One region of the Geobacillus sp. GHH01 genome, then DNA from elsewhere that is predicted to be linked to it. Evidence: riboswitches for the same ligand, from Rfam matches in the RefSeq annotation. Region 1 holds a riboswitch; the other holds the start of a gene.
The links. A riboswitch is a leader RNA that binds a small molecule or an ion and turns the genes downstream of it on or off. The one in region 1 is predicted to bind cobalamin.
Positions count from the first base shown of each region.

Region 2: linked by a shared signal. The riboswitch ahead of GHH_RS09115 (ferredoxin) and the one ahead of GHH_RS11585 (ABC transporter substrate-binding protein) in region 1 are both predicted to bind cobalamin.

Region 1 covers NC_020210.1:2,358,254-2,362,219, forward strand. Annotated here, with positions in the region: gene GHH_RS11580 (iron ABC transporter permease) at 1-896, opposite strand, end outside; gene GHH_RS11585 (ABC transporter substrate-binding protein) at 883-1,842, opposite strand; cobalamin riboswitch at 1,983-2,182, opposite strand; gene GHH_RS11590 (NUDIX hydrolase) at 2,252-2,719, opposite strand; partial or broken gene GHH_RS19735 (IS982 family transposase) at 2,842-3,250, opposite strand.
Region 2 covers NC_020210.1:1,837,385-1,841,350, forward strand. Annotated here, with positions in the region: gene cobJ (precorrin-3B C(17)-methyltransferase) at 1-888, opposite strand, end outside; gene GHH_RS09110 (High-affinity nickel-transporter) at 890-1,597, opposite strand; gene GHH_RS09115 (ferredoxin) at 1,600-1,974, opposite strand; cobalamin riboswitch at 2,155-2,349, opposite strand; partial or broken gene GHH_RS09120 (S-adenosylmethionine--2-demethylmenaquinone methyltransferase) at 2,410-2,550, opposite strand; gene GHH_RS09125 (retropepsin-like aspartic protease) at 2,568-2,948, opposite strand; gene GHH_RS09130 (hypothetical protein) at 2,938-3,192, opposite strand; gene rraA (ribonuclease E activity regulator RraA) at 3,244-3,729, opposite strand.

The DNA.
Region 1 (3,966 bases):
GCCCCGCCATACAAGAGCGACAGCGGCAGCAGCACCCGGTAGTTTGGCCCGCACACAAGCCGAACCATATGCGGAACAACGAGCCCAACAAAACCGATCGTCCCGGACACCGACACCGCCGCGCCGGTGAGCAGCGCCGCCGCCGTCAAAATGATGACTTTTCGGCGCGTAACATCAACGCCGACATGAAGCGCCGCCGCCTCGCCAAAAGCAAACGCGTTCAACTCGCGGCCGTTGGCGAGAAGCACCGCCGCGCCGATGAGAAAAAACGGCAACAAAAGCCCGCTGTATTTCCAGCCGCGCATCGCGACGCTTCCCATCAGCCATGAGATGATTTGCCGCAATTCTTCCCCGGTCAACGCGATCATGAGCGAAATGAACGCGCTGAAAAACGCGCCGAAGATAATGCCGGCTAAAATGATCGTCTCAACCGACATGCGCCGCTCCACAGCGCGAGTGAACGCCAAAACGGCGGCAAGCGTCGCCATGCCAAACAAGATGCTCACGACCGGCAGCGTAAACGTGCCAAAGAACGGCCATTGCCAGCCGAGAAAGATGACGAGCACCGCCCCGACCGACGCGCCGGACGAGACACCGAGCGTGTACGGATCGGCGAGCGCATTTTTTAACAGCCCTTGAAACGCGGCCCCGGCCAGCGCCAATGACGCCCCGACCAAAAACGCAAGCACGACGCGCGGCAAGCGGATCGCCATCACGATCGGCACCCAATCAGCCGGAATGTGGCGAGGCAGCGCCGCTCCGAACCATTCAGCCGCCAAAATGCGGACAATAGAAGAAAAGGGAATCGACAGCGATCCTGTCGATATCCCTACGAGAAGCGATAACACGGCCGCGGTGACGGCCAATATATACATCCACATTTTACTTGAACACATCCGGGTAAATGGCTTTGGCAAGTTCCTCGACCCCTTCGACAAGGCGCGGACCCGGTCGGCTTACTAAGTCGGTGTTGACGTCATACACCCGCTTGTTTTTCACCGCCGGCACGTCTTTCCAAGCGGCGCGCGCCAACACTTGCTTCGCTCCGCCGTATGTCGTGATGATGACATCCGGCTTATAGGCCACGGCTTTTTCTTCCGTCACCATCGGCCAGCCTTCCAAGCTGCCGGCGACGTTTTTCGCCGAAATCACTTGAAGCATCTCATCCATAAACGTCCCTTTGCCGGCCGTATAAATTTGCGGCGGCGGCGACACTTCAATCCAGACATTGGCCTGTTTGTCCGCCGGGATTTGTTTCGCTTTTTCTTTGATTTTCGCAAGCTTCTCTTTCATCTCATCAATCACTTGCTTCGCTTTGTCTGTCGTCCCGGTCGCTTTGCCGATCAAGTCGATGGACGCATATACATCGTCGAACGACTTCGCGTCATTCACGACAAGCACGGTGATGCCGGCGTCTTTCAATTGCTTGAGGCCATCGCGCGAGTTATGGGCGCTTGACGCGTGGGCCAAGACAAGATCCGGTTTGAGCGAAATGATTTTCTCGACGTTGAATTCCATGCCGCCGATTTTCGTTTTCGTTTTGACGTCTTCCGGGTAATTGTCAAAATCGCTGACGCCGACGATCTTATCGCCCAACCCCAACGCATAGGCGATTTCCGTATTGCTTGGGATGAGCGAGACGATCTTTTTCGGTTCCGCTTTGATCGTGACATCCTCGCCAAGCCCGTCTTTCACCGTCACCGGAAACGCCGCTTGTTCCGTTTTCGGTTCTTCTTTTTTCGCTGGCTGGGCGTTGCTATTGGCTCCACCGCTGCAGCCGACCAGCACGGCGGCCAGAAGGAAGAACACCGCCACCACCGCCGGCCATGTCCAACGTTTCATCCGTCATTCCCCCTTCAGTGATGTATGTACAATAAAAAACGCCCATTCCGCCTAAATCTGGGAATGAGCGCGAAACAGACCGCCAATGGGCACAACAATGCCCTATGCGACTGTTTCCGCGTCTCACCCCCCGAAGATTCGGAAACTGCGGCAAGCAAGGCAGGTCTACTGGCTCATGCTTCATCCTACTCTGAAGCCTTCCCGTACGGAAAACAGCGCAAGCCATCCGTCCGTACAGTGGCGATTTCATTTCGTCCGCATTGACAGTTGCGGGGACAGCTCCGGATTCCCACCGGATTCCCTATTAAGCCTTTTCGGCGCCTTGCTGCGAATGGATTCAGTTATGGGATATGGACATTTTTATAATAATGCAGCGTTTAGCATTTGACAACTATGAATTTACAGCACTTCACCTTCCCACTCTTGCAGATAATCGAGACGGATTCATGACCCATGCTTCATAAGGAACAGAGCATCCCCTTTTCATCGCATCGAGCACCCGCGATTTCAAATGCGGCCATGTCACATATTCATCAATATTCGACTCATCGATCAACACAAACTTCGCCTCTTGAATTTCCTCAGGCTGGGGAAAAACGTTTCCTTTCACATATGTCGCTTTAAATGCAATGTTTATGATATTTTTAGTTTCATTGTAGTACACGCCGCTGACCCCAATGAGACGGATGTCAACGCCAGTCTCTTCATGCACCTCACGATGAACGGCCCGATCGAGCGGCTCGCCCGGTTCAACTTGTCCACCCGGCATTTCCCACGTATCGGAGCGGTCATAGCTTTTAACAAGCAAAACCTCTCCCGTGTCATTCGTAATATAGGCTGAAACGGTGATAATGGCTTGTTGGTGTTTATCCATCAAGCTCTCCTCCTACATCGCGGAATGATCCTAGCCCTCTCCTGCAGAAAAAAAGCAGCTGCCCCATCTATACTGCCATCTTGAAAAAAATAAGGAAAATCCGTGGTGCTAGTTGAACATTAACGCCTCACGTGATGACACAGCGCAAGAGGGACAAGATCTCCACAACAGCATAGGCATGATGTTGTCCGTGCCTCGCTAGTTGGTGACGGATCTATTAGAAAAACTCTATTTAACGGAAAAACGGAGCAACCGACAACAACAGTTATATCGAGAGCGTTCAGGGAACATCTCCCTAGTGAATAAGTTTCCAATGACATACTGATACCCTGCTCGTTCCGAAGTAAAACAAAACAACTTTCCAAGAATATGAATGGCGATTATGACCCATTTCCTTGCTTTAACAAATGACGATTTCAGCGCTACAATACATTTAGAGCCGCCAGACAGTTGCGCTGATACCAAGAACAAGATCGCCGTATATTGCTTTTGAATTTCCGCTTGATCCGTTGTAAAATGAAGACGCTCTTGTATGGGATTTCTCCTTTCTAATGTTAGATGAGCACTTTCATTTTAAAAGGAGATTTTCATACAAGGACTATTTTTATGCTCGTCTGATTTTATCTAGCACCACGGGTAACTAAACATCATGCAATACATATCTTTTTATATATATTCAGAATTTAACTTCTTCTTATAATTGATAACGCGGTAAAAATAGAGTGTAAATTAAAAATTTCCAATAATGATTTATAATTGTACATGTAACAGATAGCAATGAAATCTATACCAACGCGGCTGCTCTACCCCGTTAATCTTTAATTGATCAAATATCCATTCAACGCATTATGGAGATCAAACAGACACTTTTCAAATCCAGTTTTCAAGAAGACAGCAATCACATAACCATAGGCACCTTTTGTTTCTCCACTATTCCAGCGGTTAATCGAGAAAACAAAAAGAATTCTCACTTGTTCAACCGTTCTTTATACCTTTAAACTAGTAATACCGAGTTGAAATGACCCATTTTGTTTGGAGATCATACTACAAGAATGTTTCAAAGGGCCGTACCATCCACCATGATCACTTTCAGAGATTAAACACATACATCGTTTAAGAGATGATGATGAACATCAGAAAATTCTTACTTTTGAAAGCATCGGCTGGTCCTTGAAAAGGTGGACAGATGAGAGACTCATAAATACATCAAAAATAGCAAAAACAGCGGAAGATGTTCATCAACTGCTACA
Region 2 (3,966 bases), 520 kb from region 1:
CGCTTCGGACGGTCCTGATGCCCCCGTGCTTCCTTCGTCCTCATCTTCCAGCGGTTTCGTCTGGTCAAGCGCCCACGGCTCCGCTTCTTTGCGCAGCCGTTCATGCGGTTTGAGCGGCTGGACGGCGGCTGCTAGTTGATACTTGCGCTGGTAGCCGCGCGGCGTGATCATCACGCCGTCATGGACGAATGTCGTTGAGTTGCCGATAATCACCGTCGTCAACATGCCGATCTCATGGTCAAGCATATGCGCCAAGTCGGTGAGGACGATATGCTGCCGCTCGCGGTACGCGCTTTTCACCAGACCGACCGGGGTTTCCGGAGACCGATGGCGGAGCAGGATGCGCTGTGCTTCCACAATCTGTCTAGTGCGCCGTCCGCTTTTCGGGTTGTAAAGCGCGATGACAAAATCGGCCGCGGCGGCGGCGTCAATCCGCTTTTCAATCAGCTCCCACGGCGTCAAATGGTCGCTCAAGCTGATCGTGCACGCATCGTGCATAATCGGTGCGCCAAGCAGCGCGGCGCACGAATGGATCGCGGAAATGCCGGGGATGACTTCGACTTCAATCGAGCTGTCTTTCGTCCACCCTTTTTCGATCAGCACTTCATACACGAGCCCGGCCATGCCGTACAACCCGGCGTCACCGCTTGAAATGACGGCGACCGTTTTGCCGCGCTCCGCCCATTTCACCGCCGCTTGGGCGCGGCTCACCTCTTCCGTCATGCCCGTGCTGATGATTTCCTTTCCGACAATCAGATCGCGCACAAGTTCGATGTACGTTTTGTAGCCAATGATGACGTCGCTTTCTTCAATCGCTTCCCGAGCCCGTTTCGTCATATGGTCGACGCTTCCCGGGCCAAAGCCGACAATGAGCAATTTGCCGCCCACTTTACAGCCCCCCTCTCCATATCTCGATTATCATCGACATCCCTAACCATATGCTGTAAATCCCTGTGACCGCACCAAGGACATAAAACAGTCGTTCCCGCTGCTTTGCTTTCCAAAATCCCCACGATAATCCAGCCGCTGTAGCAATCGTCGCAATGAGCAAGCCGGCGACAAACAGCACAAGCTGAAGGACAGCGGCGCTCACACGCACTTTTCCGACCGCGTGGGTGATAATGGCTAGCTGGGTCGGGCTTTCGACGCCAATGCCATGAATGATGCCGATGATCAAGGCGCCAGCCCAACCAACATGCGAAAAAGAACGGCAACTGTCCATTTCCCGCCTTCCCCGCAGCCATCGAGTAACCGTATGGCCGAACTCATAAAGGAGCTGAAACCGGCTTTTCACCTCACCCCGCCGAAAAAGAGAAAAAAGCATCATCCCGCCAAGAAGCACAAGCGTAACGCCAACTAAGAGCTCAATGGCGGCGGCTGACGACTCGGGAAGCCGGGCGCCGACCATGAGCGCCGCCACCCCCATGACAAACACGATTGCTCCGTGTCCAATAGCGTACATGATTCCGAGCGCCAACTGCTGTCTTCGCCGCGACTCGCTTCCGACCATATCCGCAATGGCCGCGACATGGTCGCTGTCCATCCCATGACGCATGCCGAGAAATATCGCTAACATTACATAACTGGCCCATTCCATCATTACGTCCTCCTCTTTCGAACGCCAATAACCGACTCCGTCCCACCAAGACGGGTCAACCCGTCTTCACGGTATTCATACGTCGCCCACGCGCGAAGCGGCTCGCCGTTTTGCAAATGGCGATGGACGACCTCTTTTGCCTTCTCCGGTGTCATCAACCGGTACCAGACGCCATCCGGGTAGACGATCATCACACACGCATCTTGACAGCGTCCGTTGCAGCGCGTCCTTGTTGTATGGACAGCGTCGTCAAGCCCAAGGCGGGCGATTTCCTCGCGCACCGCGGTTGTCACGTCATCTCCGCCATGGCGGAGGCACGTCCCTCCGTTGCAAATGAGCACATGATGCTTCATTCCCCGCAAATCCCACGTCGCCACCAAATCCCCCCTTTTGCTAGAATGGTAGAATGAAATGCGGCAGACGGACGGTTTTTCGACAAAAGAAAAAGCACCTCTACAGCAGAGGTGCAGAAAAATGTATACGAAAGCCGTAAACGGCCCAAACAGGGCCCCTAAAGCCGTCATTCTCCCGCACGTCTGCCTATAGTCCCGTAGGCATCCGTCCGATCCAAACAAGGCAGGTCTCCTGACTTAGGATCATCGCTTGGCGGCGTCTTCCCGAAGCATCCTTCAGTGACTTGTTGCCGCAAAGCTCTCCATCACAGTGGCGGGCACCGTGCCGGATTTTCACCGGGCTTCCCTTTTCACCCAAGCCCTTAAGCAGGCTTAGGCACCTTGTTTGTCTTACCGCCATATATGCGCTGTCATGGAACAAGCATCCGTTTTCATCGTAGTACAACCAATGCGTTGCCGTCAACCGTTTTTTGCCGACAAATCTTTGTTGGCGACGACAACGCCGTCCGCATCAGCGTACACGTACGCCCCTGGCTCCCAGCGGACGCCGCCAAACTCGAGCGCAACGTCGCGGGCGCCTTTTCCTTCTTTTTGGCATTTCGAGCGGGCGTTCCATTTCAACCAGAACGATACATCTCCAACTTGTCCAGGTCTAAGACAAATCCAGCGCCCAGCAATATATCCAATCCTAACAAACCGTTAATCCCCTCATAGTCCATCCCGCTAAAATCAATTTCATACTCTCTTAGCTGGAAAGAATCTAGCTGAATACAGTCTAATTTTTTTGTAAACGCGTACTCTTTCCCACCGATTCCGTAATAAGCCACAATACGATCGCCCGGCTCTACCCGCAAATGAATATCTTCTACTGCATTTTGAGAAATCACTGTTTTCGCCGCACCAGTATCAATCACCATATTATGAATCAACTTAGACCTTCCTTGATAAACGATTTCGATCGATGCAAACAGCAAGCCTTCACGATATTCAATCTGCATAATGAAATTTCCCTCTCAGGCCAATCGCTCCCCGAACTTTTAAAACAATCTCCTTGTGGCTAGTATGATAAACAAGCTGATTCCCTTTCGATTGCAGCAACTCACGAGTTGCATCCTTGTCCGAAACCGTTCCGATAACAGCCACCTCTTCAATGATTTCTTGATCTCCCTCTAAATGGGACTTTAATACTTGTAATTTCACAAATTGATTTGGATACAATGAACGCACTTCCTGCCATTCCATCTCCATCGCCTCAACCTGTTCGTTGTATTGAACGAGACTCGACCGCAGCCGTCAACCATTTTTCGCCAACAAATCTTTGTTGGCGACGACAACGCCGTCCGCATCAGCGTACACGTACGCCCCTGGCTCCCAGCGGACGCCGCCAAACTCGAGCGCAACGTCGCGTGAGCCTTTTCCCTCTTTTTTGCTTTTCACCGGGCATGTGCCGATCGCCATCACGCCAATCGGCATGGCGCCAATTTCCGCTGAATCGCGGATGCAGCCGTGGATGATGACGCCAGCAAGCCCCCTCTCGCAAGCGATTTGCGCCAGCCGGTCGCCTAATAGCGCGACGCGGCGCGAGCCTTTTCCATCGACCACGAGCACCGTCCCCGGCGGCACCGTCTCCAGCGCTTCTCGGACAAGGACGTTGTCTTCAAACACATCGACCGTCGCAATCGGCCCGGAAAATGCCCGCTTTCCGCCGTACGATTGGAACGGCAACTCGCATACTTGCAACTCGTCTAAAAATTGATCGCATAAATCGGCTGTTTTCATTGTCGCTCTCCCCTTTCATGTTTTGCATTCGCCGTCATTCGCCAAAATCCTTCTGCCTCAGCAGTTTTTTGTCGACGATCTTTCATTCGAACGACTGACACGAACGCGGCGATGTGAACCAAACCATTGTGTGGCCGTCAATCGCTTCGATGTATTCCACCGATCGCATTGAAACCATAAAAAACGGCCCCGCGCCGATATATAGCGGAGACCGTTTTCACCGGCTCAAAGCCCCTC